One region of the Bordetella avium genome, then DNA from elsewhere that is predicted to be linked to it. Evidence: predicted binding sites of a transcription regulator. Region 1 holds the regulator's gene; the other holds the start of a gene.
The links. Region 1 encodes LexA, which represses DNA repair genes until DNA is damaged. Its sites were predicted from a motif close to ACTGTATNNNNATACAGT; they were not measured.
Positions count from the first base shown of each region.

Region 2: the regulator LexA is predicted to act here: its motif matches at 14,397-14,414, upstream of imuA (translesion DNA synthesis-associated protein ImuA).

Region 1 is NZ_CP139969.1:2,263,742-2,279,829, forward strand. Features, by position in the region: gene hscA (Fe-S protein assembly chaperone HscA) at 1-1,378, opposite strand, end outside; gene hscB (Fe-S protein assembly co-chaperone HscB) at 1,411-1,917, opposite strand; gene iscA (iron-sulfur cluster assembly protein IscA) at 1,921-2,244, opposite strand; gene iscU (Fe-S cluster assembly scaffold IscU) at 2,246-2,650, opposite strand; gene U0029_RS10505 (IscS subfamily cysteine desulfurase) at 2,687-3,898, opposite strand; gene iscR (Fe-S cluster assembly transcriptional regulator IscR) at 3,920-4,453, opposite strand; gene U0029_RS10515 (low molecular weight protein-tyrosine-phosphatase) at 4,643-5,134, opposite strand; gene uvrB (excinuclease ABC subunit UvrB) at 5,384-7,414, opposite strand; gene U0029_RS10525 (amino acid aminotransferase) at 7,490-8,692, shown strand; gene lexA (transcriptional repressor LexA) at 8,979-9,620, shown strand; gene U0029_RS10535 (MFS transporter) at 10,066-11,259, shown strand; gene U0029_RS10540 (benzoate/H(+) symporter BenE family transporter) at 11,419-12,663, opposite strand; gene pdxR (MocR-like pyridoxine biosynthesis transcription factor PdxR) at 12,771-14,267, shown strand; gene lon (endopeptidase La) at 14,503-16,088, opposite strand, start outside.
Region 2 is NZ_CP139969.1:1,644,738-1,660,825, forward strand. Features, by position in the region: gene U0029_RS07870 (penicillin-binding protein 1A) at 1-1,196, opposite strand, end outside; gene U0029_RS07875 (S9 family peptidase) at 1,318-3,222, opposite strand; gene U0029_RS07880 (BPTD_2524 family lipoprotein) at 3,378-3,824, shown strand; gene U0029_RS07885 (PaaI family thioesterase) at 3,832-4,230, opposite strand; gene dinB (DNA polymerase IV) at 4,397-5,479, shown strand; gene U0029_RS07895 (GatB/YqeY domain-containing protein) at 5,485-5,946, opposite strand; gene hmpA (NO-inducible flavohemoprotein) at 6,079-7,305, shown strand; gene U0029_RS07905 (Rrf2 family transcriptional regulator) at 7,331-7,768, shown strand; gene U0029_RS07910 (D-amino acid dehydrogenase) at 7,884-9,125, shown strand; gene U0029_RS07915 (error-prone DNA polymerase) at 9,129-12,275, opposite strand; gene U0029_RS07920 (Y-family DNA polymerase) at 12,291-13,742, opposite strand; gene imuA (translesion DNA synthesis-associated protein ImuA) at 13,675-14,376, opposite strand; gene ypfH (esterase) at 14,570-15,280, shown strand; gene U0029_RS07935 (efflux transporter outer membrane subunit) at 15,283-16,088, opposite strand, start outside.

The DNA.
Region 1 (16,088 bases):
GCAGCTCGAAGCGCGCCAGCGAGCGGCAATCGCTCACCAGATCGCGCTCACCTTGCACGACGTGCACGCTCATCGCGGTCTGGCCGTCCTTGAATGTCGTGAACTCCTGAGCCCGCGCCACGGGAATGGTGCTGTTGCGCGGAATGACGCGCTCCACCAGCCCACCCATGGTTTCCAGGCCCAACGACAAAGGCGTCACGTCCAACAGCAACCAGTCCTCGCCCGGCGCCCGATTGCCGGCCAGCAGATTGGCCTGCAAGGCTGCGCCCAGCGCGACGACACGGTCAGGATCGAGATCGGTCAGCGGCGAGGTGCCGAAAAATTCGCCCACCGCGCGGCGCACGACGGGCATGCGCGTCGCGCCACCCACCATGACGACGCCCTGCACATCACCCAAGGCCAGCCCAGCATCCCGCAGGGCGCGTCGCGCCGCCTGCAAGGTGCGTTCAACCAACCCGGCGGCCAGCGTTTCGAAGTGCGCCCGCGTGAGCGTCGCGTTAATCACCCGCCCGCTGTCCAGCGTCAACGTCATGGGCGCATCGTCGGCATCGGTCAGGGTTTCACGCGCTGCCCGCGCCGCCACCAGAAGGCTGCGGCGGTCGGACATCGACAAAGATTCCAAGGCCTCGGCAGACACCAGATCGGCCACGATGGCATGGTCGAAATCATCCCCCCCCAAAGCGGTATCGCCGCCGGTGGCAATCACTTCAAACACGCCCTTGCTCAAGCGCAGAATGGAAATATCGAAGGTGCCGCCGCCCAGGTCATAGACCGCATAAACCCCCTCGGCAGCCCGATCCAGCCCATAGGCGATCGCCGCGGCCGTCGGCTCGTTCAACAGACGCAGCACATTCAGACCAGCCAGCTTGGCGGCATCGCGCGTCGCCTGGCGCTGCGCATCGTCGAAATAGGCCGGCACCGTAATCACGGCTCCGACCAGGTCATCGCCCAAGACATCCTCGGCGCGCTGACGCAAGGTCGCCAGAATCTGCGCCGACACCTCGACGGGACTCAGATCGCCATGCAGGGTGCGCAAGCGCAACATACCCGGCGCATCGACAAACTCATACGGGGCGCCGCTCGCGCGCGCATCATCGGCCGAGCGGCCCATGAAACGCTTGACGGACACCACCGTATTGAGCGGATCGCTGGCCTGATGCGGCAGAGCGCCACGGCCGATCATGACGCGTCCGCCCGGCAGATAGCGCACGGCCGAAGGCAGCAAAGCCTGGCCATCGGCATCCAACAAAACCTCGGGCACGCTGCTGCGCACCGCCGCTACCAAAGAATGAGTCGTACCCAGATCTATCCCCACCGCCAGACGTCGCTGGTGCGGTGCGGGGGACTCTCCGGGTTCAGAAATCTGCAATAAAGCCATTGTTGTATTTGTCGCTGAGAGCGGGGCCGCCACTAGGGCTGGACGGCCGCCAATTCCTGGGCCAGTTTCTCGATGAACATCCATTCCCGCACTTTCTGGCCGGCGGCGGCATAGTCTTGACGCGTGTCGATCAGCTCGGCGAGCGAGGCGCGCATCGCCTCACGCGCCTGCTCCAGCTCCTCGCCCAAAGCCGCTCGGGCCCGCTCATCGTGACGGGCATCATCGAGCATCTCGCGCCATTCCATCTGCTGCATCAGAAAGGCCGGAGCCATCGCCGTATTGCTCTCGGTCTGCAAGTCTCTGCCTGCCGACTCGCACAGATAGCGGGCGCGCAGCATAGGATCACGCAACAGACGGTAAGCCTCATTCGCGCGGGCCGCCCACTGCATCGCCACCCTGCGCTCAGCGGCGCTGGCCGTGGCGTAGCGGTCAGGGTGCACCCGCGCCGCCACGAGACGCCAGGCCTCTTCGAGGGCCTGAGCGTCGATCGCAAACTTAGAAGGCAAACCAAACAGACTGAAATAATCGTCAGCGGCCAAGGTTTACACCGTGAACGACTCGCCGCAGCCGCAGGTCGCCTTTTCGTTAGGATTGCTGAACTTGAAGCCTTCGTTCAGACCTTCGCGGGCGTAATCCAGCTCAGTGCCTTCCAGATAGGCCAGGCTTTTTGGGTCTACAAAAACCTTCACGCCAAAGCTCTCGAACACCACATCCTCGGCATCAGGATCGTCCACATACTCGAGCTTGTACGCCATGCCCGAGCACCCGGTCGTGCGCACGCCCAGGCGCAGCCCGATCCCTTTACCGCGCTTTTGCAGATAGCGGCTGACGTGATTGGCCGCTTGTTGGGTCAGGGTGACGGCCATATCAGTCTGCCGTAACAGCCTCGGCCGCGCCGTGCTTGGTTTTGTAATCCTGAACCGCCGCCTTGATGGCGTCTTCGGCCAAGATGGAGCAGTGGATTTTGACCGGCGGCAACGCCAGTTCTTCGGCGATCTGGGTATTGCGGATGGACAGAGCCTGATCCAGGGTCTTACCCTTGACCCACTCGGTCACCAGCGAGCTGGAGGCGATGGCCGAACCGCAACCGTAGGTCTTGAAGCGCGCGTCTTCGATCACGCCTGCGCTATTGACCTTGATCTGCAGCTTCATGACGTCACCACAGGCCGGCGCGCCGACCATGCCGGTGCCAACGGAGTCGTCGCCCTTTTCGAAAGAACCGACGTTGCGGGGATTTTCGTAGTGGTCCAGGACCTTGTCGCTATATGCCATGATGATTCTCCACGTGTTCTATCGTGTGCGGCACGCTCAGTGCGCGGCCCATTGCACGGTGTTCAGATCGATGCCTTCTTTGGCCATTTCCCAGAGCGGCGACATATCGCGCAGCTTGCCGACGCGGCTCTTCAGCAGTTCGATCGTGAAATCGACCTCCTGTTCGGTCGTAAAGCGGCCCAGGGTAAAACGGATCGAGCTGTGCGCCAGTTCGTCATTGCGGCCCAGCGCGCGCAGCACATAGGAAGGCTCCAGGCTGGCCGAGGTGCAGGCCGAGCCGCTGGAGACGGCCAGTTCCTTGATCGCCATGATCAGGGACTCGCCTTCGACGTAGTTGAAGCTGATGTTCAGATTGTGCGGCACACGGTGCTCCATGCTGCCGTTCACATAAACCTCTTCGATCTGCGACAGGCCGGCGAACAGGCGGTCACGCAACATGCGCACGCGCTCGTTTTCCGTGCCCATTTCTTCGCGCGCCAGGCGGAATGCCTCACCCATGCCAACGATCTGATGGGTGGCCAGGGTGCCCGAACGAAAGCCGCGCTCATGGCCACCGCCATGCATCTGCGCTTCGATGCGCACACGCGGCTTGCGACGCACATAGAGCGCGCCGATGCCTTTGGGGCCATAGGTCTTGTGGGCCGAGAAGGACATCAGATCGACCTTGAGCTTTTGCAGATCGATCTCGACCTTGCCGGTCGCCTGAGCTGCGTCAACGTGGAAAATGATGCCTTTTTCACGGCAGATTTCACCCAGGGTTTCGATGTCCTGGATCACGCCGATTTCGTTGTTGACCATCATCACCGACACCAGCACGGTGTCAGGACGCAAAGCGGCCTTGAAAACGTCGAGGTCCAGCAGACCGTCTTCCTTGACATCGAGATAGGTCACTTCGAAGCCCTGGCGCTCCAGCTCGCGACAGGTGTCCAGCACGGCCTTGTGCTCGGTCTTGACGGTAATGATGTGCTTGCCGCGCTCGGCATAGAAATTGGCCGCGCCTTTGATGGCGAGGTTATCGGATTCCGTGGCGCCGGAGGTCCAGACGATCTCGCGGGGGTCGGCATTGACCAGCTTGGCCACCTCGACGCGCGCGTTCTCGACCGCTTCTTCGGCATCCCAGCCGAAAGCATGGCTGCGCGAGGCGGGGTTGCCGAAGTTGTCGTACAGCCAGGGAATCATTTTCTCGACCACGCGAGGATCGACCGGCGTCGTGGCAGAGTAGTCCAGGTAAATCGGGCGGTTGCTCATGAGTACAGTTCCTAATGCTTCTTAGACGGTGGCCGCCGCATTGGCGGCAGGCGTGGCGGCTGCGGCATTGGCGCCCGCACGGTTGACGCGCACCGAACAGCCTTGGGCTTGATTGTTGGCTTCCTGCAATTGGCGCAAGCGCTGCTGATCCACCAGGTCTTGCAGGGAAACCGAATCCAGGTAATCGACCATCTTGCGGTTCAAGGTTGCCCAGAGCTCGTGCGTCATGCACTTGCCCGGCTTGCCATCGTTGCCGCTGGTACAGTCCCGCTTGCCGCCGCAACTGGTGGCATCCAGCGGCTCGTCCACCGCAAAAATGATGTCAGCCACCGTCACATTGCGCGCCAGGCGCGCCAGGGAGTAACCGCCGCCCGGACCACGCACGCTGTCCACGAGTTCGTGGCGGCGCAGCTTGCCGAACAGCTGTTCCAGATAAGAAAGGGAAATATTCTGGCGCTGGCTGATCGCCGCGAGAGTGACCGGACCGCTATGCTGCCGCATAGCCAGATCGATCATGGCAGTCACGGCGAAACGTCCTTTGGTGGTTAGCCGCATGGTGATTTCCTGTGAATCCGCCGGGCCCCGCCTGCCGGATACAGGCAGCAATCCCGGTCTTGGCACCCGAGATGAATACCCGAGTAATTGTCTCAAGTATAGCAAATTCCCGAGTAATTTGCTAAGTATCTCAAGTTGAAAAAACCGCGCCTTGGCGCGGTTTTTTCAACCATGGCAGCCGCCCGGAGATCAGGCCGCCTGATACTGAGTGGCGCGCTTGCGCACCAGCTCCAACACGCCCTGACAGGCATCCTCAAGGTAGTCGAGCACCTTGGCGAAGCCTTCCTGACCGCCATAATAGGGATCAGGAACCGTGGCTTCTTCAAAATCATTGGCAAAACGCATCAGCAACATCAATTTATGCTGATAGGCTTTCGGGCACTGCTGCTGCAAGGCAGACAGATTGTCCCAGTCCATCGAGAGAATGAGGTCAAATTCGCGGAAATCTTCCGCCGTGACCTGCCGGGCATGGAGCTGGCTAATGTCGTAGCCGCGCTTGCGAGCGGCCGCCACAGCCCGGGCGTCCGGCGCCTCGCCGATATGGAATGCGTGGGTGCCCGCAGAGTCGATCTGCACCACCTCAGCCAGGCCGGCGTCGTTCACCAGGTGGCGAAAAACACCCTCTGCGCTCGGCGAGCGGCAGATATTGCCCATGCAAACGAAAAGTACCTTGGTCATCATGGGAAGAAGTCTGCGGGAAAACCCGGAATATAGCAAGCATTTTTTGCTTTTTTATGCTTTTGCCAGCAAGCTCGCGAATATATTTTTTATTTATTAAAAACAACAACTTACCGAACAAATTGGCGGCGCCAATCGTTGTTTTTGTCTCGATTTCCCCAGTTTTGAACCTGAATTTTGCACACGTAGCAATAAGCAAATACCTGCTTCTTTCCTGGCGCCGCCACCCTGTGTGCAAGGCGGCGGCAGCCCTCACCTGACTCCGTCCAGAAGCAGCCGATTTTTGAGCGCGGTCAAGGCATCCCGAGCCGCAGCGGCCTGCTCAAACTCCAGGTTGCGGGCATGATCCATCATCAGCTTTTCAAGACGCTTGATCTCGCGCGCCATCGCTTTTTCATCCGTCAGGGCAGCGAGCGGCACGGCATCTTCGAGCGCGTCATGGGTGGTCGCGGGCGCCATGACGCCATCGATCAGCTCTCGCACCGCCTTATTCACCCCGCGCGCCGTAATGCCGTGGTCTGCGTTGTGCTGCAACTGCTTGCTGCGCCGCCGGCTGGTCTCATCCATGGCACGGCGCATCGAGTCAGTGATCCGGTCAGCGTACAAAATGGCATGGCCATGCAGATTGCGGGCGGCGCGGCCTATGGTCTGAATCAGGCTGCGCTCAGAACGCAGAAAACCCTCCTTGTCCGCATCGAGAATGGCCACCAACGACACCTCTGGAATATCGAGGCCTTCGCGCAACAGATTGATGCCCACCAGCACATCAAAGACCCCCAGACGCAGGTCCCGGATAATTTCCACCCGCTCAACCGTGTCGATATCCGAGTGCAAATATCGCACCCGCACCCCGTGCTCGGCTAGGAAGTCAGTCAGGTCCTCGGACATGCGCTTGGTCAGCGTGGTGACCAGCACACGCTCTTGCCGCGCCACGCGATGGCGGATTTCACCCAGCAGATCATCCACCTGAGTATGGGCCGGGCGCACCTCAACCTCAGGATCAACCAGGCCTGTCGGCCGCACCACCTGCTCGACGACGTTGTCGGCATGCTGGCGTTCGTAATCCGCCGGGGTGGCGGACACAAAAACGCACTGGCGCATGCGGGCTTCGAACTCCTCTAGTCTTAAAGGCCGGTTATCCAGGGCCGAAGGCAGGCGGAAACCATATTGCACCAGTGTCTCCTTGCGCGCCCGGTCACCCCGATACATGCCACCCAGCTGCCCCACCGTGACGTGACTTTCGTCGATGAACATCAGGGCATCGGCAGGCAAATAATCAATCAGCGTCGGCGGCGGCTCACCCGGCGCCGCGCCGGATAAATGACGAGAATAGTTTTCAATGCCTTTGCAGAAACCCAGCTCTTGCAACATTTCAAGATCGAAACGAGTGCGCTGCTCAATCCGCTGAGCTTCGAGCAGCTTGCCCTCATTCGTGAACGTGGACAGCCGTTCGCGCAACTCTTCCTTGATGGTCTCGATGGCGCGCAGCACCGTCTCTCGCGGCGTCACGTAATGCGACCCCGGATAGACCGTAAAACGCGGCAGCTTTTGACGCACCTTGCCGGTCAAAGGGTCAAACAGCTCCAGCGTTTCAACCTCATCATCGAATAGCGTCAGGCGCAAGGCGAGTTCGGGGCTTTCCGCCGGAAAAATGTCGATGGTTTCACCGCGAACGCGGAACGCGCCGCGCGTGAAATCAGCATCGTTGCGCGTGTACTGCATGGCGACCAGCCGGGCCAGCACCTCACGGCGGGAAATACGATCTCCTGCGCGCAGGATCAGCACCATTGCATGGTAGTCGCCCGGGTTGCCGATACCGTAGATGCAGGACACCGTGCCCACGATGATGGTGTCGCGCCGTTCCAGCAGGCTCTTGGTGGCCGACAAACGCATCTGCTCGATATGTTCATTGACTGAGGAATCCTTCTCAATGAACAGGTCGCGCGTGGGCACATAGGCCTCAGGCTGGTAGTAATCGTAGTAAGAGACGAAATACTCGACCGCATTCTTGGGAAAGAAATCGCGCATCTCGGCGTAAAGCTGCGCCGCCAGGGTCTTGTTGGGCGCGAGCACCAAGGCCGGACGCCCTAGCCGGGCGATCACGTTGGCCATGGTAAATGTCTTACCCGAGCCCGTGACGCCAAGCAAGGTCTGGTACATCAGTCCATCAGCCACCCCCTGGACGAGTCCCTCAATGGCGGCGGGCTGATCGCCAGCCGGCGCATAGGGCTGAAAGAGTTGAAAAGGACTGCCGGGAAATTCGACGTATCCAGGGTCTGTCATGCTAGACTTGTCCGAGGGTAAACCCACCATTATCCACAGCACGCGATTGTGCGTCCACCCACTCAATCTAGTCCCATGAGCACCCTCTTCGCTTCCGTCGAACTCGCCCCGCGCGACCCCATTCTTGGTCTGAACGAGCAGTACAACGCCGACACCCGCCCTGGCAAAGTGAATTTGGGCGTGGGCGTCTACTACGACGATGAGGGACACATCCCGCTGCTCGGCGCCGTTCGCAAGGCCGAACTGGCCCGTGTCGAAGCCGCTGCCGCCCGCGGCTATCTGCCCATCGAAGGCATCGCCGCTTACAACAAGGGCGCGCAAGCCCTGCTGTTCGGCGCCGATTCCACGCTGGCTGCCGAAGGCCGTTTGCTGACCACCCAGACGCTGGGCGGCACCGGCGCGCTGAAAGTCGGCGCCGACTTCCTCAAGCAATTGCTGCCGCAATCCAAAGTCCTGATCAGCGACCCGAGCTGGGAAAACCACCGCGCCCTGTTCGAGCGCGCCGGCTTCAAAGTCGAAACCTACACTTATTACGATGCCGCCACCCATGGCCTGAATTTCGATGGCATGCTGGCCTCGCTGCAAGCAGCCCCCGAACAGACCATCGTCGTGCTGCACGCCTGCTGCCACAACCCCACCGGCGTGGACCCCACGGCCGAGCAGTGGAAGCAGATCGCCGAAGTCGTCAAGGCCCGCAAACTGGTCCCCTTCCTCGACATCGCCTACCAAGGCTTTGGCGAAAACCTGGAAAAAGACGCTTCGGTTGTGCGTCTGTTCGCCAGCATGGGCCTGACCATGCTGATCAGCTCCTCGTTCTCGAAGTCGTTCTCGCTGTATGGCGAGCGCGTCGGTGCCCTGACCGCCGTCGCCGGCGACAAGGACGAAGCCACCCGCGTCCTGAGCCAGCTCAAGCGCGTCATTCGCACCAACTACTCCAACCCGCCGACCCACGGCGGCAGCGTGGTTGCCGCCGTACTCAACACGCCCGCACTGTTCGCCGAATGGCAGCAGGAACTGGACGCCATGCGCGACCGCATCCGCCTGATGCGCCAGCAGCTGGTCGAGAAGATCAAGGCGCAAGGCGTGACGCAGGACTTCAGCTTCGTGCTGCAACAACGCGGCATGTTCTCCTACTCGGGCCTGACCGCTGCCCAAGTGGACCGCCTGCGCGATGAGCACGGTGTGTACGCGGTGTCCAGCGGCCGCATCTGCGTAGCCGCCCTGAACAGCCGCAATATCGACACCGTCGCTGCCGCGATCGCCGCCGTTCTGAAGTAATCGCTGGCGTTTGCGCGCCAGCCCTGACAAACCTTCCGCCAACACGGAAGGTTTGTTCGTTTCGGGCCTAGCCCATGCCCCCTTCAGGCGCAGTCCCTGGCCCCTTCGCGCCTGCCCCTCCCTGCCCGATCACCACCCTGCCATGTAAGACGCAACACGCGGATCATGGCGCAGGCGGGCCATCTGCCATCACTTGCATTTTTTGGCTATGTCCCCCAGAATCACGCTGTATATACATACAGTCCGTGGTTTACACAAGCCTCGGGCCATTATTGAGATCACGACCATGGCCACGAAACTCACGGAACGCCAGCAGGAAATCCTGGACCTCATCCGGCAAACCGTCGCCCGTACGGGCTTTCCTCCCACACGTGCCGAAATCGCCCAGGCCTTGGGTTTTCGATCGCCCAACGCTGCCGAAGACCACCTCAAAGCCTTGGCGCGCAAAGGCGCCATCGAGCTCACGGCGGGCGCGTCCCGCGGCATACGCCTCAAAGATGCGGAACCCACGCCCTCCCCCATCCTGGCTTCGCTGTCACAGTTGCTGCTGCCGCTGGTAGGCAGGGTGGCGGCCGGCAGCCCGATTCTGGCCGCCGAACATGTCGAGCGCGACGTCGGCGTCGATCCCAGCCTCTTTTCGCAAGCCCCTGACTACCTGCTCAAAGTGCGCGGCATGAGCATGCGTGACGCAGGCATTCTTGAGGGCGACCTGCTTGCAGTCAAAAAATCGAGCGAGGCGCGCAACGGGCAGATCATCGTGGCCCGGCTGGGCGATGACGTCACCGTCAAGCGTCTGCAGCGCCACGGCAGCCGCATCGAGCTGCTGCCCGAAAATCCCGAGTTCTCTCCCATCCTGGTGGCCCCCGATGACGAATTCGCGCTCGAAGGGGTTGCTGTCGGCCTGATCCGCACCCACGCTCTGCATTAATACCTGCACCAGAGCACAGAACCACCCCGGCCCTGCCCTCTGATCAAACCCACCAAGACCCCTAGGCGCGCCGACACAAAGTCGCCGCGCAGCCGCCCGGCGCTACGCCATCCGGCGTGCCCCCCCCGGCCTGCGGCAATGGTCTTGCCTCCGAATCGATCAAGCGGCGGCTGCGGCATGTGCGCCGCCTGTTCGAGGATCGTTTCGCACGAAGACAAACCCGCTTGCTCGACCCGCACATCAAGCGCGAGCTAGACATCGGCGCTCCTGCTGCAACCCACACCTGCTCTGCTGGCGCAGGCATGACTGCCGGCTCCGTATCAGTCGCAAACAAGCTGCCGCCTTGGCTTCCCTAATTTCAGGGCGACATGATATCCACGCAGTCCTATGCAGGCATGATTACGCCGCCACGCTCCACCAAGAGCCAAAACCGGAAATACCAGGAATGACTCGCACCCTCGCAACCCCATCCCGCCACGCGCAACAACTGCCACTGGGCGGTCTGCTCGCGCTGGCGATGGCCGCTTTCATCACGCTGCTCACTGAAATTCTGCCTGCGGGCGTACTCTCATCGATTGCGCAAAGCCTGGAGGTATCGGAAAGCCTGGCAGGCCAGTTCATCACGGTCTATGCCGTGGGCGCCTTGGTCGCCGCGATTCCGGTGATGACGCTCACACAGGGTGTGCGCCGACGCCCTCTGCTGCTGTTCGCAATCGCCGGCTTCGCCGTCGTCAACCTGCTTACCGCCCTGTCGCGCGACTACACGCTGTCCATCACCGCGCGATTCTTTGCCGGCGTATTCGGCGGCATCGTGTGGTCTATGCTGGCGGGCTACGCCGTCCGTATCTCTCCCGCCCACCTGAGCGGACGCGCGATTGCAACCGTCGGCATCGGGGGCACCATTGCGCTAGTGCTCGGCGTACCCGCCGGCGCTTTGCTGGGACGGCATATCGGCTGGCAAGCGGCCTTCGGGCTGATGAGTTTGCTCGCCCTGGTGCTCATCGTATGGATAAAAACCGTCGTGCCTGACTTCGCAGGCCAGAGCCGCGACCAACGCCAGCCGCTGGCAAAGGTCTTTCTCAAGCCCGGCATCCGCGCCGTGCTGATTGTGGTGTTCAGCTTCGTCGTCGCGCACAACATTCTGTACATCTACATCGAACCGCTGCTGCAGGTTGCCGGGCTGGCCAGCAAGGTTGATGTGGTGCTTTTCACCTTCGGCGCGGGCTCGGTCGTCGGGCTTTGGATGGTGGGCGCCCTCGTGGATCGACGCCTGCGCTTTCTCGCGCTGGCCAACATGTTGCTGTTCGCACTGGCCGCCATGCTATTCGGCCTGTGGGGTCATGCCGCTCCTATCGTCTACTCTGCTGCTGCCCTGTGGGGACTGGCGGTAGGCGGCTTCGGCACCCTCACGCAAGCAGCCCTATCGCGCTTCGCCGGCGATTCGGTCGATGTCGCCCAGGCCATGTACACCACCGGCTGGAATACCGCCGTGGCTGCGGGCGGCATCGTCGGCGGCCTGCTGCTGGGCTGGGGCAAAGCGCAGGGCCTGGCCTGGGCGGCCATGGCCGTCCTGGCGATTTCACTGATCGTTACGATGGGCTTCATGAACCCGGCGCTGCGGCGCCAAACCCGGTCCTGAGCCGCACAGGCCGGAACAGAAGCTCGGGCGGGCCAAAGCGCGCGGGCGTTAACAGAAGCGCCTGCACCGCGCCGAGGTCGTGTCGGATATCCTAGGCCCTAGCGGCCTCGGGATAGCGGCTGGGCTGTCCGCGCCAGGTTTGCGCGCCTGGCGGCTCGATCATCGACTTGGCCGCTCGTTAATAGGCTGCCCAGCAACGACGGGCTTGGCTGCCCGTTGCGGCAAGCGACCGTTGAGACCCACATAGGCCACCAGGCCGATCACCAGCCCCCAAAAAGCGCCACCAATACCAAGCAGCTTAATGTTGGCGGCGGCGGCCAGGAAGGTGATGAGCGATGCTTCGCGGGACCTGGGATCGGCCAGCGCGCTGGCCAGGCTGCCGCCAATCGTGCCCAACAGCGCCAGACCGGCCAGCGTGGTGATAAAGGTCGCAGGCAAGGCCATGAACACGGCGGCGAGCGTCAGCCCGAATACTCCGACCAGCACATAGAATACGCCTGCGGCGATGCCGGCGATCCAGCGCTTGGACGGATCTTCGTGAGCCTCTCTGCCCGTAGCGATGGCGGCCGTAATGGCAGCGATATTAAAGGCGTGTGAACCGAAGGGCGCCATCAGTAACGAGCCCAACCCTGTCAGGGCCACGATGGGGTTGGCGCTACTCTTAAAGCCGTCGTTGCGCAACACCAGCATGCCGGGCATGTACTGCCCAGTAAGCGTGATGAGGAAAAGCGGCAGGGCCAGGCTCAGGAGGGAATTGAGCGAGAACATGGGCATGGTGAATACCGGCTTCGCCAGCTCCAGCCTCAAACCGGACAGATCGACGCGCTCCTGAGCCAGCAAAAAGGCCAGCCCCAGCACGAGGATGCCGACCACGGCGTAACGAGCGCTGAATCGTTTGAACACCACATAGGAAACGAACAGCACACCTGCGAGCAAGGGATCGACGGTAATGCCGCCGAAAGCGCCGATACCGAACTGAAGCAGGATACCGGCCAACAGCCCGGCGGCCACGCCCGGGGGAATCATGCGAATGACCCGCTCGAAGCAGCCAGACAGCCCTAGCACCACGAAGGCTGCGGCCGAGATCAGGTAGGCGCCGACCGCTTCCGCGTAGGGCGTCGTCGCCAGCGCCACGACGAGGAAAGCGGCTGCGGGGGTAGACCAGGCCGTGATGATGGGCTCGCGTGAAATCCAGCTCAGGAAGATCCCTGTCACCCCCACACCAATCGAAATCGACCATACCCACGAAGCCGTCTGCTCGGGGCTGAGACCCGCCACCTTGGCGGCTTGGAACACCAGAATAAAAGTGCCGCCGTAGTTGACGATGACCGAGATCAAACCGGCAACGATTGGATGGGTGAGGTCGCTCCAGCGAACGGGGCTAGGTGACGGGGCGGCTGGCATGATCTGACTCGGGCTCCTGAAAACGGTGACTTAGGTTTACAAGACGCATTTGTAGCGCCAAAATGGACTGATTTACCCATCCATTTTTCTAGGCGTATACCGGCCAATTGTTCAAAAATGCCCAACTTGAATCCGTTAAAGCCTGGATGAGCGACCCGGCGCATGGGACTTTGCCCCTGCATGTGCGCATCCATCGGGCCGTCCGGCAACTCATCCTCGACGGGGCGCTCGATGTGGGCAGACCATTGCCTGCGTCACGCACACTGGCAAAATCATTGGGGATCTCCCGCGATACGGTCGAGTCGGCCTACACCCAGCTGCATGCCGAGGGCTTCATCGAGCGGCGCGTGGGCAGCGGCAGCTTCGTGTCGGAGCGGACCCAGCACCTGACAGCAAGGGGCAAAGCACGTCGCACTGCCGTGAACAAGACAGCGCCGCGCCTGAGCCAGCGTGGGAACGTCATATTCAAAGGCGGCGGGATTCGGGACTTTCTGACCCCTCGCCCCTTTGCACCAGGCGTCCCGGAAACGCGCAACTTTCCACTCCAGACCTGGGAGCGGCTGGAGCGACAGGTGCTGAAGGAATACGGCACCCTGGCGCTGCTGCACAGCCCGCCGCAGGGCATGGAACCCTTGCGACGTGCCATCGCGGATTATGTCAATCTCGAACGCGGTGCACGTGCGACACCCGAGCGCGTGCTGGTGCTGACCAGTTCCCAGCAAGCCCTGAACCTGTGCGCTCACGTGCTGCTCGATGCTGGCGACCGGATTTTTATCGAAGATCCTGTCTACCATGGTGCGCGCAAGGCCTTCGACGCCGCAGGGCTGCAATGCCTGCCGATTCCGCTCGACGCCGAGGGCTTGCGCGTAGAACATCTGAGCCAGGCAGCTAATGCGCTAGGCGAGCATCCCAAAGCCGTATTCCTGACACCCTCCCACCAGTTTCCGACCGGGGCGACGCTGGCACTGGACAGGCGGCTGGCCGTCATTGAATGGGCTCGCCAGCACCAGAGCTGGATCATAGAGGACGACTACGACAGCGAATTTCACTACGCCGGCAAGCCCACCGCATGCGTGCAGGGGCTGGATTCGAATGAACGGACGATCTATATCGGCACCTTCACGAAATCGCTGTTTCCAGGCCTGCGCATCGGCTACATGGTGTTGCCGTCATCGCTTGTTGCCCCCATGACCGTGGCGCGCACCTTAATGGACGGGCACAATGCGCCGATCCCGCAGCTGACTCTGGCTCGTTTCATCGAAGGCGGCCACTATGGCGCGCATGTGCGCACGATGCGGCTTGTCTATGCCGAACGGCGGGATGTGCTTGCCCGTTTGGTCCGTGAGCATTTGGCCGACTTTGTTGAGCCAAGAGTGCCTGCAGGAGGCATGCAGATGCCCTGCGTGTTTATCCGAGACATTCCCGAAAACGAAGCGCTGGAGTCCGCCCGGCGCGCGGGCGTCGACCTGCTAGGGCTGACCGCGCTACATGCCACAAGCTGGCGCAAGGCCGGCTTTCTCATGGGGTTTGCTGCCCATGCACCGCACGAATTGGAAATCGCCATCAAGAAACTGGCGAAGGTGCTGCGCGCGCTCTGCCCGTAAAGCGCTCTCTTTACCCTGAAACGACGCCCGCCTCCTTGCCCTGGCTTTAGGCGTCGCTCGGCGCAGGTTTCAAAAGCAGTCAACCGGATAGCGCTCACTACATAAGCGACACCCCAAGGCGACAAACTGCCGCGGCAAGCGACAGCCCATGAAAAACACCCCAAAGTTTGGATCGGTGTCCAACTTTTGGGGTGTATGCCATTAACCGGCGGCGTTACCGCCTTGCGGCGAGCAATCAGTGCTTGAGCACGGGATCGTTCGACTCGACCGGCTTGCTGACCAGCGCCTCCTTGACGGGCTCTTCATCGGCCAGCGGCTCAGGTTGACGCTCCAGCGCCAGCTCAAGCACCTTGTCGATCCAGCGCACCGGCACGATTTCCAGACGGTTTTTAACGTTATCCGGAATATCGGCGAGGTCTTTCACGTTCTCTTCGGGTATCAAGACCGTCTTGATACCACCGCGATGCGCCGCCAGGAGTTTTTCCTTCAGGCCACCGATGGGCAGCACTTCGCCGCGCAGCGTGATTTCGCCGGTCATGGCCACATCAGCACGCACCGGAATGCGCGACAAGGCGGAAACCATGGCCGTGGTGATCGCGATACCCGCCGACGGACCATCCTTGGGCGTGGCGCCTTCCGGCACGTGCACATGCATATCGTGCTTTTCAAAGACGCTATCGGCAAAGCCCAGGCGGCGGGCCCGCGAGCGCACGACCGTGCGCGCCGCTTCGACCGACTCTTTCATGACGTCGCCCAGCGAACCCGTGCGCTGAATAACGCCCTTGCCGGGCATATCCGCCACTTCGATCGTCAACAGATCGCCGCCCACCTCAGTCCAGGCCAGGCCAGTCACTTGACCGATCTGGTTGTCTTTTTCGGCCATGCCAAAGCTGTAACGGCGCACGCCGAGGTAGTCGCTCAGATTGTCGGCATTCACCACGACAGGGGTCGCAAGCGCCGCCTCGCCCTTGTCCTGAGCCGTCAGCAACTGCTTGACGACCTTGCGGCACACCTTGCCCACTTCGCGCTCCAGCGCACGCACACCGGCTTCACGAGTGTAGTAGCGCACGATATCGCGCAAAGCGCTCTCGTCCACCGTCAGCTCGTTCTCCTTCAAGCCATTGTTCTTCATCAGCTTGGGCAGGAGGTGATCGCTGGCGATATGAATCTTTTCCTCTTCGGTGTAACCCGATAGGCGGATGACTTCCATACGGTCCAGCAAGGCCGGGGGAATGTTCAGCGTGTTGCTCGTCGCCACGAACATCACATCGGAAAGGTCGAAATCGACCTCGATGTAATGGTCCTGGAAAGTGTGGTTCTGTTCGGGGTCCAGCACCTCCAGCAGCGCCGACGACGGATCGCCACGGAAATCCATACCGAGCTTATCGATTTCATCGAGCAGGAAGAGCGGATTGCGCACAGCCACTTTGGACATGTTCTGCAGAATCTTGCCCGGCATCGAACCGATGTAGGTACGGCGATGGCCACGGATCTCGGCCTCATCGCGCACACCGCCCAGCGCCATGCGCACAAACTTGCGGTTCGTGGCCTTGGCGATGGATTGGCCAAGCGAGGTCTTGCCGACGCCCGGAGGACCGACCAGACACAGAATGGGCGCCTTGACCTTGTCGACGCGCTGCTGCACCGCGAGATATTCGACGATGCGCTCTTTGACCTTCTCGAGGCCATAGTGGTCATCGTCCAGCACGCGTTCGGCGTTAGCGATCGAGTTGTTGATCTTGCTCTTTTTCTTCCAGGGAAGATTGATGAGCGTATCGATGTAATTGCGCACCACGGTGGCTTCTGCCGACATGGGCGACA
Region 2 (16,088 bases), 620 kb from region 1:
TCGTTGATGGTGATGATGTCGTTGCCGCTGCGCGCTACCTTGATTTCAGTGGGGCTGGCCGAGAGCACGACGGCGGCATAAAGGCCATCGCTGTCAGGGTGTTCTTCCTGAACGCCGTCGAGGATTTCGTCCAGTTCTTCGCGCGGTACATCCGCCGGCAGATCGACCTGGCCCTCGGGGCCAGGGTAGGGCGCACGCCGGGTGTAGTCGAGCACGCCCTCGCGTACAGCGTTATAGGCCGCTTCCTGGGCCTTGGAGTCGATGGTGGTATAGACATCGAAGCCATGCGTATAGGCGTCTTCCTGGAAAACGCCGTACATGAGTTGGCGCACCAGTTCGGCGGGGTACTCGCCGTGCACCTTGAAGCCGCGTTCGGGCCCGCCTTCGGCGCCGCGCACCACGATTTTTTCGGCGCGTGCGGCTTCGACCTGTTGCGGCGTGAGGTAGCCCAGGGCCTGCATGCGGCTCAGCACATAACCCTGGCGGGCCTTGGCGCGGCTGAAGTTGGACAGGGGATTGGAGCGCGAGGGGGCCTTGGGAATGCCGGCCAGCATGGCCGCTTCGGCCGGCGTGATGTCAGCCAGCGGCTTGCCGAAATAGGTCCGGGCGGCCGCGGCGAAACCGTAGGCGCGGTGGCCCAGGTAAATCTGGTTCATGTAGAGCTCAAGAATTTGATCCTTGGTGAGCTCGGATTCAATTTTGTAGGTCAGCAGCAGTTCGTAGAACTTGCGCGAATAGGTTTTCTCTGAGGAAAGATAGAAGTTACGCGCCACCTGCATAGTGATGGTGCTGGCGCCTTGTGTTTTGGACATTTTGACCAGGTTGGTCAGGCCAGCCCGCAGCACGCCCGTCCAATCGATGCCGCTGTGCGTATAGAAGCGATCGTCTTCGGCAGCCAGCACGGCGTCACGCATGACTTTGGGGATTTCGTCAAACCGCAGCACGTTGCGATGCTCTTCGCCGAACTCGCCGATCAAGACCTTGTCGGCGGTGTAGACGCGCAGCGGCACCCTGGGGCGATAGTCCGTCATGGCGTGCAGTTCGGGCAGACTGGGCCAGGCCAGCGCGATGGCCAGTCCCAGGGTGATGGCCCCGCAGACGGCAAGACCGCCGGCCGCGACGGCGGCCTGCAGGAGGATGCGGCGAATGCGGCCGGTCTTGGCCGGGCGGTCAGAGGGTTGTGGTGCGTGATTCATCGGAGCCGATTCTATGGCAGAACTGTATAGACCGGTCTGATGGTGCAAAGGTTTCCGTAACCAAACATGGCGGGCGAGCCCGCCATGTCAAGTCTGTCCCTGATTCAAGGCGGGACAGTCGTCAAGGTTTCAGATGTTGGACGAAGAATTTTTCCATGGCGTCGTAGAACTCGAATTTGTTCTCTTCGTTGTGGAAACCGTGCCCTTCGTTGTCTTTCACCATGTATTCCACCTCGACACCCCGGCGTCGCAAAGCCTCGACGACCTGGTCGCTTTCGGCTTTGTTCACGCGGGGGTCTTTGGCGCCCTGGGCGATAAAGAGCGGCGTTTTGATGCGGTCAACGTGCAGGGCTGGCGAGGTGGCTGTCAGACGGTCCTTGTCTTGTACCGGGTCGCCGACCATGTCTTGCATCTTTGCGAGCATGGGCTTCCAGTAGGGCGGAATGGTCTGCATGAAGGTAAAGAGGTTGGACACCCCAACGTAATCGACTGCGGCAGCGTACAGATCCGGTGTGAAAGTAATACCCGCCAGCGTGGCATAGCCGCCATAGCTGCCGCCGTAGATGCCGATGCGCTTGGGATCGGCGATGCCCTGGTCGATCAGCCATTTGACGCCATCCGTGATGTCATCCTGCATGGCCAGGCCCCATTGGCCGAAGCTGGCTTCCCAAAATTTGCGGCCATAGCCGGTGGAGCCTCGGAAATTCATCTGCAATATGCAGAAGCCCCGGTTGGCGAGGAATTGCACTTCGGGGTTATAGCCCCAACCGTCGCGCGCCCAGGGGCCGCCGTGCGGGTTCACAATGCACGCCAGGTTTTTGGGGTCCCGCCCTTTAGGCAGGGTCAGATAACCGTGGATGGTCAGGCCGTCACGGGCGGTGTATTGGATGGGCTGGACCGTGGCCATGTCGGCCTCGGGCAGAGAGGGATTGATATCGGCCAGCTTGTGCAGCGTGTCTTTTCGGGCGTCGTACAGGTAGCGGGCGCCCGGCGTGCGGTCGTTGTAGGCGGCGACGATGAAGCGATCTTCGTCCAAGTTCCAGCTTTGCACGCTGACCTCATAGCCCGGCAGATGACCTTGCAGATCGTCGAACAGCTTGCGGGTGTCTTCGTCGAAGAAACGGTGCTGCGGCTTGTCGGTCTGGTAGGCGGCCAGTGTGAGTACCTTGCGCTTGCGCGAGAAGCCGGCGCCATCGAGGTCTACCGTGTCGGCTTCGAAGATTTTTTCTTCGACGTCGGGCTGGGCCGGGTCGATCACGACCAGCGCCTGGCGATCGCGGCCCCGGTTGGACAGGGCGTAGAGCTTTTTGTCGTCGAAGGTGAAAAAAGCAGGACTGACGCTGGTGCGGTAGTCGGTGGTGATCAAGGGACGGAAGGGTGAGGCTTCGTCGTCTCGGTAGAGCAGGGTGGTGTTCAGGCCGTCGCTGACGATAGCCGCCCGTACACGGCCCGCATGGTCGGTCTGCCAGCCGACCACATTGCCTGGATTCTGGGCGACCTGCGTGGATTGACCGGTGCGCACGTTGACTCGGTAGACGTCAAAGACCTGCGGGTCACGCTGGTTGTGCGAGATGAGAACATGGTCGGGATCATCGGCCAGTTCGTCGATGATGTCAGCACGAACGCCGTCAAAGGGGGTGAGATCGGTAATTTTTCCGCTGATAGTGTCGACCGCCACGACGTGGAAATTCTCATCGCCGCCGAAGTCCTTCTGATAGAGGACGGTATCCCCGCCTTTCCAGAAGAAGTTGCTGATATCACGCGCGGTTTCGGTAGTCAGTTTGCGCGCTTCGCCCTGCGGGCGCCCATCGGCGAGCGCCTGCACATAGATATTCATGCGCGGCGGATGGCCATCAACGCTGACTGGCTGCATAAAGCCCAGCGTCTGGCCGTCATCGGCCAAGCGGAAAAAACCGCGCTCGGGATTGCGGAAGAAATCTTTCAGAGGGTATTGGCGCGGCGGCTGGGCCGAGGCGCCTAGCGCGGTGCCGATCATGCCTGCTGTCAGCAGGGCGCGGGTTAGCATTTTGAACACAATTACCTCCGTCATCTTGCGCCGCCGGGAACGGCGGCGACAGGCACCGTGCAGGCGCCAGAGGCTTTCGATCATGCCACAGGATTTTGGCAGGTGTCGAACCGGTCTGAATGCGGGATAATGCGGCGCAGTTTCTCGGAGGAATCATGTTCAAAGCCATCTCTCTCGCCAGCCTTGTCCTGGCTCTGGCTGGATGCGCGGTCGGCACCGGCCCCAATGACGGCGCCGTATCCGGCGAGGTGCAGGCTCAGGTGCCCCTTAAGGCAGCCTATGACGCCGCCGTCGCACAGGCGCAGCGCTGCTTGGTCGGGCAGGGGGGCTATCGCGTGGAGGGGCAGCTCAATGAGACGACGGCCGTGATGCGCGTGCTTCCCCCCTTTGGCAGCAATGAAATGGCACGGGTGGAAATCAAATCCACCGGCCCGCAGTCTTCGACCGCCCATATCAATATGTGGGGGCGCAGCATCTGGAACAGCGATGCCGTGCGCGCCATGAAAGACGCCATTACCTATGGCCTGCCGTCTTGTGTGGCTTATATGCCGGGTTCGCCGCAGCCCAAGGAAGAGGTCTGGAAGCTGCCCCGGCCGCGCTGATCCCGGCTTAGTCGCTGCCCGGCCGCTGCCGGACCAGCTTGAAGGTGGCCGACGCCTTGGCCACCAGTTCGCGGATTTCGCCCTCGCAGAAGGCGATGGAACTGCCTTTGCGCAGACAGCGGGCCTCGATCACCAGATCGCCCATGCCGGGCGTCATAAAGCTGGTGCTCATGTCTATCGTCGCCATGCCCAGATCAAGCCGATCACCGCGCGCGGCTGCGCTCAGGGTGAAATCCAGCACCGCCATCATCGTGCCGCCATGGACGTGGCCGCGGCTGTTGGTCAGTTCTCGCCGCCAGGGCAGGCGGCAGCGCGCCACGCCGTTTTCGGCAGACTCAGGGATGAGGCCCAGGTAATCCATCAGAGGAATGCTGAGGCCGAAGTAATCGTGTGTTGTCTCGTTCATGCTTATGGTTAGGTGCCGCGTGGGGCCTAGAATGTAGCGCGAAAAGCTGGCCGGGCCTGGACTTTGCATGGCCGGCAACGGGCCGGGGCTGCGCGGCGGGGCGACTCGGGTCATAATAGCGATACCGTATATTTATCCAGTAGTTTGTCTGGGCCAGGGCGCCGCCATGCCGTCAGAAATCCGAAAAATCGTGCATATCGACATGGATGCGTTTTATGCATCCGTCGAGCAGCGCGACCGCCCCGAGTTACGCGGCCAGCCGGTCGTGGTGGCCTGGACGGGCGCGCGTTCGGTGGTGTGCGCGGCCTCTTATGAAGCGCGGCACTTCGGCGTGCATTCCGCCATGGCCGTGTCGCGGGCTCAGCGGCTCTGTCCGGACGCGGTGTATGTGCCGCCGGATTTCAACCGTTATCGGGCGGTGTCGCGCCAGGTACGCGAGATTTTTTCGCGCCATACCGACTTGATCGAGCCGCTGTCGCTCGACGAGGCTTACCTGGATGTTACGGTCAACAAGTTGGGTTTGCCCTCGGCGACCGCAGTCGCCGAGGCCATCCGTGCCCAGATCCAGCGCGAAACCGGCCTGACGGCTTCAGCAGGGGTGGCGCCGAATAAATTTCTGGCCAAGATCGCTTCTGACTGGAACAAGCCCGACGGTCTGTTCGTGCTGCGGCCGGCCAAGGTGCTGGAGTTTCTCCAGCCGCTGCCGGTGCGCAAGGTGCCTGGCGTGGGCCGGGTAACGCAGGCCCGGCTGGAGTCCTTGGGCATTCACACCGTCGGTGATCTGGCCACGTGCGCGCCAGCCGAGCTGGAGCATCACTTCGGTCGGCACGGCTTGCGGCTCCATGAGCTGGCGCGGGGCCTGGACGAGCGCGAGGTGCAGCCCGATCAGCCGCTGCAGCAGGTGTCCGCCGAGAATACTTTTGAGCGCGATCTGCGCCTGGCCGACCTGGGTGAGGCGCTGGACCGCCTTGCGGCGCGGGTGTGGGAGCAGGCGCGCAAAAAAGGCCAGTTGGGGCGAACGGCAGTGCTCAAGCTCAAAACCGATCGTTTCCGTTTGCTTACACGCAGCCTCACACTGTCGCAGCCGCCGTCGTCGGCCGAAGAGCTGGCGGCGATTGCGCGCCGCCTATGCGCGCGCGTGGATTTGCCGGCGCATACACGCTACCGGCTGGCGGGGGTCGGCATGAGCAATTTCACCGACCCCGCTCAAAGCGCGCGCCAGCCTGATTTGTTTGGCGGCGCTTTCTAGCCGGCTCAGGACAGACGGGCCTTGACCTGTTGCGACAACTGCGACATGTCGGCGCGGCCTGCCAGGGCAGCCTTGAGAATCGCCATCACCTTGCCCATGACAGCAGGGCCGGTCACACCCTGAGCCTGCACCTCAGCCAGGGCGGCGGCAATGGCGGCTTCGACCTCTTCTGCGCTGGCGGCTTGAGGCAGGAACTCTTGCAGCACCAACAGTTCGGCCTTTTCCTGTTCTGCGGTTTCCGTGCGGCCGGCGGCCTCGAAGGCGGCGATGGATTCACGCCGCTGCTTGACCTGTTTTTCGATGATGGCGGTGATCTCGGCGTCGCTGACGTCGCGGCGCTCATCGACTTCTTTCTGCTTGACCGCGGCCAGCAGAAAACGCAGGGTGGCCAGGCGGGCGCTGTCTTTGGCGCGCATGGCCTGTTTCTGGGCGTCGAGTAATGCGGTCTTGAGCGAGTCGGTGCTCATGGCGGGGTCCTTGAGGGTTGCAGCAAAGCCCGTGTTTTAACCGCCCGCCTGGTAGCGGTGCAAGTCAGTTTTAAAGGTGTAAAATAAATACATCTTTAACCGATCTATCCCGTGTTTTACGAGGAGTCCTCCATGTTGTCCGCAAGCGTCCGAGAACTGGTCAAATCCAGCGCGCCTGTCCTGAAAACCCAGGGCGAAGCCCTCACGCGTCATTTTTATACCCGCATGTTAAGTGGCAACCCGGAACTCAAGCAGGTGTTCAACCTGGGGCATCAGCACAACGGCCAGCAGCAGCAGGCCTTGGCGCTGGCGGTAGCGGCCTACGCCGAGCATATCGATGACCCATCCGTGCTAGCTCCGGTGCTTGAACGGGTGGCGCACAAGCACGTCAGCTTAGGGATTAGGCCGGAGCATTACGCCATCGTCGGCAGGCATTTGCTGGCCTCGATCCGCGAGGTTTTGGGCGAGGCGGCCAGTGACGCGCTGATCGAGGCCTGGGCGGCGGCTTATGGACAATTGGCCGATGTGCTGATTGGCATGGAGTCGGCGCGCTATGCCGCTTCGGCCGCTCAGCCTGGCGGCTGGACGGGCTGGCGCGGCTTCAAGGTGGTGGGCAAGGTCGTGGAGAGTGCGGAAATCACCTCGTTCTATCTCCGCCCGGCCGATGGCGGCCCGCTGCCCAGCTTTCTGCCGGGTCAATATCTGTCGGTGCGTCTCTATCTGCCCGAGCTGGGCCTGATGCAGCCGCGCCAATACAGTCTGTCGGATGCGCCGGGCAAGGACAGCCTGCGCATTTCAGTCAAGCGCGAAGCGGGCGGCGCCGGCCCGGCCGGGCAGGTGTCGACGCATTTGCACGATCACATCGAGGAGGGGGATGTGCTGGATGTGGCGCCGCCGCAGGGCGAGTTTGTGCTCGACACGAAGGCGACCACACCGGTCGTGCTGATTTCCGGGGGGGTGGGTATCACGCCGATGATGGCCATGCTCAATACGGTGCTGGGGTGTCAGACAGCCGGTGAGCCGGCGCGTGAGCTGCGCTTTGTGCACGCCTGCCGCGAAAAAGCGGTGCATGCCATGCGCGATGCGGTCAACGTGGCTGTGGCGCGATATGCCAATGTGCGCCGGCATGTGTTTTACGAGCGGGTGGCGGCATCGGACCGTCCGGGCGTGGACTACGATTACGAGGGCCGTATAGACTGGCGGCGCATTGCCGCCGATGTGATCTTGCCCGATGCCGATTATTATCTCTGCGGCCCGCTACCCTTCATGCGTGAGCAGTTCGATGCCCTGAGCGCGCTGGGCGTGCCGGCAGGGCGCATCCATGCCGAAGCGTTCGGCACGGGCGGGCCCGGCTGCTAAGGCCGTCGACATTTTTACACCCGCCATGCAACTGACCCGATTCACCGATTTTGGCCTGCGCGTCCTGATGTATCTGACGCAATGCCGCGACCGCGAAAAAACCGTGACGATCCCTGAGATCGCCGAACGCTTTGCGATTTCACGCAATCATCTGGTGAAGGTGGTCCATTTCATGTCGCAGCAGGGCTGGGTTGCCGCCACCCGGGGCAAGGGGGGCGGGCTGGCGCTGGCCCGTCCGGCCGCAAGCTATCGCTTGGGCGATCTGCTGAGGGTGCTGGAACACCAGGGCAGCCTGGTGGACTGCGCCGAACCGCCCTGTGCGCTGCAAGGTGTGTGCCGGCTGGCCGGCGTGCTCAATGACAGCCTGCGGGGGTTTTACGACAGCTTGAATCAGCACAGCCTGGCCGAATTGGTAGGCCTGCCCACGTCAGAGGCCCTCATCCGCCTGCACCGGGCGGCTTGAAGCGGCTGGGGCGCTCAGGCCCAACCTTAGGTTATGGCTGCCCGCCAGATAGGCATTTGCGGCGGGCGCACCCCGTTCGCAGAATGACGCTTTGTCTTGAGCGGGTAACAAGGTTATGCGGGTATGTGTGATGGGCGCCGGGGTCATCGGCGTTACCACGGCCTACTTTCTGGCGCGCGAAGGCCATGAGGTCGTGTTGATCGATAGCGAGTCCCGTCCGGCCGAGGTGTCCAGCCACGCCAATGGCGGTCAGCTCAGTTATAGCTATGTCGCACCCTTGGCCGGGCCGGGCGTGCTGCCTAGCGTGCCGGGTTGGCTGTTGCATGCGGATTCGCCTCTGCGTTTTCGACCGCGTCTCGATCCGCACCAATGGCGCTGGTGTTTGCAGTTCGCGCTGGCCTGCAACGCCGGTACGGCGCGGCGCTCGACGGCCGAGTTGCAAACGCTGTCTTATCTGAGCCGCGATGTGCTGCACCGCCTGCTTGATGAAGAAAACATCGAATTCGGTCATCTGCGCAACGGTAAGTTGATCGCCTACCGCAGCCCCGAGCTCTTGGACAAGGCGCGCAAGCTGGCGGAGTATCAGGCCAGCCTCGGCGCCGAGCAGCGCGTGCTGGATGCCGCCGAGACCCTGGCCTTGGAACCGGCATTGGCGGGCATGGGAAGCAGCCTGGCAGGCGCGGTCTATACCCCCAGCGAAGAGGCAGGCGATTGTCACCAGTTCACGGTGTCTTTGTTCGAGCGTTTGCAGCGTTTCAGCAATGTCGAATGCCTGATGAGCACCACGGTCTCGGGCTTGCGGCGCGAGGGTCGGCGCGTGGTGGCGCTGCATAGCAAGCAGGGTGATATTCGCGCTGACACGGTCGTGCTGGCGACGGGGGTGGGTACGCGAGCCTTGCTCAAGCCCCTGGGTCAGGACGTGCCGCTATATCCCTTGAAGGGCTATAGCTTGACGGTACCCGTGGAGCCTGGTGTAGGGCCCTCGATCAGCGTGACCGACTATGAACGCCGCATCGTCTATGCCCGCGTGGGCCAGGCGCTGCGCATGGCGGCTATGGTGGATATCGGCAGCCATGACCGCGGTATCGATCCGGCGCGTATCGCCCTGCTCAAGCGGCAGGTTGCCGAGACGTTCCCCTCGCTGGATCTGAGTCAGGCCGAGCCTTGGGCGGGGTTGCGGCCGGCAACGCCGACCGGCAAGCCGCTCATCGGTCGGGCTCGCGTGGCCGATAATCTCTGGCTCAATATCGGCCAGGGCGCGCTGGGCTTTACGATGGCCTGCGGCAGTGCGGCGCTTCTGAACTCGCTGATGAACAATCTGGAGCCGCCCATCGATCCTCGGCCGTTCCAGCCCTGAGCATCAATGGAAGTCGCGGCTGCGCGCGGACAGGCCATCCTCATCGAGCCGGCGCAGCAGCGGCGACAGATCCACCAGCCGCTGCGCTACCAGATTGCGCACATTGTCGATGTTCTGCCAGGTGCCGTAGACCCCGAGCAACACGGCGCTCAATAGTTCGCGACGCTGGCGCTCCATTAGCTCTTTGCGTACCACCACATGGACCGGGCCGGTCTCATCTTCGATGGTGACGAAGATCGTGCCTTTGGCCGTTTGCGGCCGCTGGCGCACGGTGACGATGCCGCAGGCCCGCGCCAGCCGGCGGTCGGGATAGGTGTTGAGCACGCTGGCCGGTTCGAAACGGCGCTCGGCCAGTTCGGCGCGCAACAATGACAAGGGATGGCGGCGCAGGCTCAAGCCCAGGCTCTCGTAATCGGCCACGACAGTCTGGCCTTCGCTGGGCGCGGGCAGGGCAGGGTGCTCGGTTTCGATCACGGGCGCCTCATGCAGCAGGTCGCGGCGATACACGCCGCTTGCGGCCTGCCAGCGCGCCTGCCGCCGGTGGCCGGCCAGAGGCCGCAAAGCATCGGCGGCGGCCAGGGCATCGAGTTCCTGACGGTTCAGGCGCGCGCGCCGGCCCAGGTCGGCGACATCGCGGTAAGGCTGTTCACGGTGCGCGGCTGCGATGCGTTCCCCGGCCTCTTGTTTGAGTCCCCGGATTTGATTCAAGCCCAGGCGGACAGCGGGACGCGATTGGCCGGGCAGTGTTTCGAATCCCGCCTCCCAGCGACTGCGCGTGATATCCACCGGCAGCACGACGACCCCGTGGCGGCGGGCGTCTTGCACCAATTGCGCGGGCGCATAAAACCCCATGGGCTGTGAGTTCAGCAAGGCCGCCAGAAAGGCCTCGGGCTCGTGGCATTTGATCCAGGCGCTGGCATAGGCAAGCTGCGCGAAGCTGGCGGCGTGGCTTTCGGGAAAGCCGTATTCGCCAAAACCTTCGATCTGGCGGAACAGGGCTTCGGCGAAGTCCAGGCCATAACCGTGAGCCAGCAGGCCGCCGATCAGTTTGAGACGGAATTTATCGACCCCGCCTTTGCGCCGCCAGGCCGCCATCGAGCGGCGCAGCTGGTCAGCCTCGCCGGGAGTGAAGCCGGCGGCCTCCACGGCGATCTGCATGACCTGCTCTTGGAAGATGGGCACGCCCTGGGTACGTTCCAGTACTTTTTCGATCGCCTTGCCGGGATAGCTGATGGGCTCTTTGCCCTGGCGCCGGCGCAGATAGGGATGCACCATGCCCCCCTGGATGGGGCCGGGGCGCACGATGGCGACCTGCACCACCAGATCGTAATAGGCGCGGGGCTGCAAGCGCGGCAGCATGCTCATTTGCGCGCGCGATTCGATTTGGAACACGCCGACGGTGTCGGCGCGGCAAATCATGTCGTAGGTGGCGCGGTCATCGGGCGGAATCTGATGCAGAGCCAGGGGCTGGGCGCGCCGCTGGCTGACCAGCTCAAGCGCGCGCCGCAGCGCTGACAGCATGCCTAGCGCCAGCACGTCCACCTTGAGCAGACCTAGGGCATCGAGATCATCTTTATCCCATTGCACGACACTGCGGTCCTCCATGGTTGCATTTTCAATCGGCACCAGGCGCGACAGTTTCCCGCGCGAAATCACGAAGCCACCCGGATGTTGGGACAGATGGCGCGGAAAGCCGATCAGGGTTTCGGCAAGAATGGCCCACTGCCGCGCCACCCGCGAGCCGGGGTCGAGCCCGCATTGGCCCAGGGTGCGCAGCATTTCTTTCTTGCCGTCCCACCACTGATGGGCGCGCGCCACAGCGTCGATGAGGGCTTGATCCAGGCCCAGAGCGCGTCCGGTGTCGCGCAGCACACTGCGCGGCCGGTACGAGATCACCACGGCCGTGAGCGCGGCGCGCGGGCGGCCGTATTTGCGATAAATGTATTGAATGACTTCTTCGCGGCGCTGGTGTTCGAAATCGACGTCGATGTCGGGCGGTTCGTTGCGTTCTTTGCTGATGAAGCGTTCGAACAGCGCATTGCCATTGCTGGGATCGACCGCCGTGATGCCCAGACAGAAGCAGACCGCCGAATTGGCCGCCGAACCCCGCCCTTGGCAAAGAATGCCGGCGCTGCGGGCAAAGCGCACGATGTCGTGTACGGTCAGAAAATAGGCTTCGTAGCGCAGCTCGATGATAAGGGCCAGTTCCTTTTCGATGAGCTTGCGAACCTGTGCCGGAATGCCATCAGGAAAGCGCGCGGCCGCGCCTTCATAGGTGGCGCGGCGCAGATAAGATGCGGGGGTTTCACCCGCTGGTACGATCTCGTCGGGATATTCGTAGCAGATTTCATCGAGAGAGAAGGTGCAGCGCTCAGCGATGGCCAGGGTTTGATGCAGCGCCGAAGCGGGGTAGAGGCCGGCCAGACGCAGCCGCGAACGCAGGTGGCGTTCGGCGTTGGCGGCCAGATCGTAGCCGCACTCGGCAACGCTGCGCCCGCTGCGGATCGCCGCCAAGGTATCGTGCAGCGGTTTACGTGAGCGCACATGCATCTGCGCCTGGCTGATGGCGGCCAGCGGCAGATTGGCCGCTTGCGCGGCAGCCTGCACGGCGGCGCGGTGCAGGTCATCACGAGAGCGCTGCAATTGCGCCAGGCCCACCCAGGCCCGCCCTGGAAAGTGACGGGCCAGCCATTGCGCTTGCGCGGCCATTTCGGCGGGCGCCTGGCCATAGGCCGGTGTGAGAATAGCCAGGCAACCCGGCACGCCGCCTTCCGGGCCTTGGGCGGTCAGATCGGCCGGGCGCAGCAGATACTGGCCTTTCACGGCGCGGGTTCGGCCCAGGGTGATCAGTTCGGCCAGATTGCCATAGCCTTCTTTGTCACAGGCCAGCAATACCAGCTCGATGGGGGTATGCGTCCCGTTGTCCAAACGCAGGCGGCTGCCGATCAAGAGTTTCAGCCCAGGATGCTTGCCTGCCTCGACATGGGCGCGCACCACCCCGGCCAGCGAGCATTCGTCGGTGATTGCCAATGCGGCATAGCCCAGTTTTGCGGCGCGCTCGACCAACTCTTCGGGATGCGAAGCGCCGGTCAGGAAGCTGAAGTTGGATTGACAATCCAGTTCGGCATAGCCGGGTAGCAGGGCAGACATCATGGCCATGTTGTCTCAGGCGTACAGCCCGTGAAGAAACCAATGTTCGCCATGCTCGCGATACAGCCAGTAGCGGGCGCCCGCCTCGTCTTCGGCCACAAAATAATCGCGCTGGGTAAGCGTGGCGTCCCACCAGCCGCTTTCGATGCGTTCGGGCCCCCGCAGCAGGCGTAGCGGCTGGCCCTGATAAATCGGGCGATGGCCCCGCTCTTGCAGGGCGCGGGCGGGCTCGACCAGCCAGAACGGACGGTCCAGCGGCCCGGCAGGCGGAGTGTCGCGCAGACGTAGGCCCTGATGTGCGGGCTGCCACTGATTGGCGACTTCGGGGCGGTGATCCGCTTGAGGATAGGCCTGCCGCACAGCAGCCGGGCCCAGACGCGCCGCCAGCAGATCCAGCAGGCGGGCATGGTCGGCGGCATTGCCGCCTGGCTCGGGGAATAATGTCTGGCTGGCGACGACGGGCGTTTCGGTTTCCTGTGCCGACAAAACCACGGCAATGACTGGCGCAGCCAGTTCAAAACGCGCCAGGCGCTCGCGCAACAAGCCCAGGAGGTGGCTGTTATGCCAGATCGGTTCAGCCATGGCCAGTGTGAGCAAGGAGGGCTCGCGGGCGCGGCGGCCGCGTTCGTGTTCCAGGGACAGCGTCATGCTGCGCACAGCGCGGCGGCGGGCATGCAGCCAGCCGCTTAATTGTTCGGTCAGGCGTGCAGCCACGCTCATCAGGGCGTCGGCCTGCTCAACGTAGTCCATGAATTCGATGCGAGCGGCAAAGCGCGGCGGCGGTTCGTGCCAGCGGTGCGCTTCATTGGCTAGGCCATAGGCGCGGTCCAGCGCCAGCAGCAAGGCCGTGCCGGCGCGGCGTTGTAAACCGCCCCTGGGCAGGGCACGTGTGTCGGCCAAGGTAGCGCAGCCCAGGCCTTGCAGCCAGGAGGCCTGCGAGGCGGCTTCGGCTAGCAGGGTCAGGGGCAGGCGGTCCAGCCGCCGGATCAGGCTGTCCATATGCAGGGCGGGCGGCGCTTTGCCCAGCGCCAGCAGCCAGGCGCCCTGCGCGGTGGGCGCCATACCCAGCCGGGCACTCAGGTTCAGCGCGGCCAGCGTGGCGCGCACCCGCCTGGCCAGGGCGCGCGGACCTCGAAACAGTTGCAGGCTGGCGCCCACGTCGAGCAGCAGCGCATCGGGTTCGCGCAAAGCCAGTTGCGGGGTGTATTGCAGCAGCGCCAGCGCAGCCTCGTGGAGGCGGCTTGTTTCGGCAGCGGGATCGCGGACCTGCAACTCGGCGTCGGGCGCCAGGGCCAGGGCGCTGGCGCGCCGCATGCCGGGCGTCAGGCCCCGCGCGCGTGCGGCGGGCGATAGTGCGGCGATGCGTTCCTGTTCGATGACGGCGCAGCAGCGTTCCGGCTCATGCCACCGGGTATGCGTGCTGTCCAGCGACAGGTGATGAAGATGAATGGCGATCCAGAGTCGCATGGGCAGCTAGAGCGATGGCTTGGACAGGTGCGTCGAAAGACAGAAAGACCGGGTTTTCGCACACCGGGCCACGGCGTTTGAGAATCTGCACCGACAGACCGTCCTGAGCGGGGGCTAGGGCCAGGCGCAAAGGCGCGGGTGAGGCGCCGTGCGCCGCCTGGGCCGGGCGCAACACGAAAAACAGCGTGTCGCTGGCCTGGGCGGCCAAATGCAGCCGGCGCAAAGACTCGGGCCGCACTTGCGGCAGCCAGCACAACAACGCCGTGCAACTGGCGTGTTTGAGCACCTGTTCGGTAGCCCAGAGCGTGTCGGCCAGTTTGGCGGGCGCGATCCAGAGCAGGCGTTCGGGCGCGATGCGCCATTGCCGCCAGGCCGCGATATGTGGCGTGAAAGGGGGCTGCACCAGCGCGACCGGGCGGCTGTCTTGCTGGCCGCGCAAGGCCGTGGACAGCAGACGTAATTCGCCACTGCCCGGATGGGGCAAGAGCAATTCGGTCAGGCTGCCCACCGGCCAGCCGCCCTCGGGCAATTGGGCCGATAAGTCGGCATAGCCCGTGGGGACGACGCGTGCGCTGGCCCGAGCCAGTTGCGTGGCCCTCCAGAGGGCGGGGTGGATATGTTCGGGTGCGGGCATGGCCGGAATAGCGGAAATATACTGTATTAATATACAGTAGATCATACCGGAAATTTCCCAGCGCCCCTAGGCGGCAAGTCGTGCGTCAGAGGGCTGGACCTGCGTCGGCTGCCGTTTGCTGCGCGTGAAAACCTGACAGCGCCTAGAATGCAAGCAGGGCGGGCCAGACCCGCCATCTCACCGGATACGCATCATGAGTACAACCATTACTACCGCTATTGAGCTGTTGCCCGAACCCGAAATCGAAATCAAGCAGCTCTTTATTCTGTTGCATGGCGTCGGCGGCACGCCCGCCAGCTTGGAGAATCTGGCCCAGGCCTTGCGCCAGGCCTTTCCGGCTTCGGCTGTGCTGATTCCTGCGGGCGCCCAGCCGTTTGACGGCGGCGGCGAGGGCCGTCAGTGGTTCTCTATTCGTGGCGTGACCGAAACCAACCGTCCTGAGCGGGTGGCCGCCGCCTTGCCGTCCCTGGTGAGCTATATCCAGGCTCAGCAGCAGCGTTTGGGCCTGTTGCAGTCGGACACCGCCCTAGCCGGTTTCTCGCAAGGCGCCATCATGGCCTTGGAGGCTGTGCAGGCCCATGATGGGCTGGCCGGTCGGGTCATGGCGTTTTCAGGCCGCTACGCCAGCTTGCCCAAGGCGCCGCCGCAATACACCACCATCCATATCCTGCATGGCGCGGCCGACCCGGTGATTGAGGCCGTGCATGCCCAGGCTGCCCAGGCCCGGCTTGCCGAACTGCATGGCGATGCCACGATTGATATCGCCAGCTCGGTGGGCCATGAGTTGCATCCGGCGCTTATTGAGCGTGCCATCGTGCGCCTCAAAACCTGTGTGCCTTTGCGCAGTTGGGAGGCTGCGCTCGGCCTGAATCAGACGCCGCCCGAAGGCAGTTCCGTACATTGAGATCAAGGCATGGCGGGCGCCGGGTCTTCCCAGCCCCCGCCCAGCGTAAGAAACAGTTCGATCTGATCGTCGGACAGAGCCGCTTGCGACGCCGCCAGTGCGCTTTCATTGCCAGCCAGCGTGCGTTCGGCATCCAGCACGCTCAGATAGTCGGTCTTGCCTATCTGGAAGAGTTGGCGCGCCTGTCGGGCGGCCAGGACGCTTTGGTCGCGCGCGGCGCGCAGGGCGCTGTCGCGGTCCAGTTGCCGGGCATAGCTGACTAGGGCGCTTTCGGTTTCGCGCAGCGCATTGAGCACCGTACCGTCAAAGCGCGCCAAGGCCGCCTTGGTGGATGCTTCGGCTTGGGCAATACGGGCCTGCGCCGCGCCAGTATTGGGCAGCGTCCAGGTGATCAAAGGCCCGATGCTCCAGCTTAAGGTGCCGCGATCGCCAAAGCGCGTGGCGGGACCGCCCGAGGCCCCCGACAAACCTAATGAAATCTTGGGGTAAAGATCCGCTGTGGCCACGCCGACGCGAGCGGTGGCCGCCGCCAGGCTGCGCTCGGCCTGACGGATATCCGGGCGCCGGCGCAGCAGCGCCGCGCCGTCGCCCACCGGAATGGCTTGCGTCAGGCGCGGTGCCTGCGCGCATTGCATCAGCTTTTGCGGCAACTCAGCGGGCAGCCGCCCCGTGAGGGCGGCCAATCGATAAAACGCGCTGCGTTGCCGCGCCTCGAAAGGCGGCAGTTCGGCCTGCAATTGCGCGAGCTGGCTGCTGGCGCGAGATAGATCCAGCGCGGTGCCGCGTCCGGCGTTTTGCAGGCGTTGAA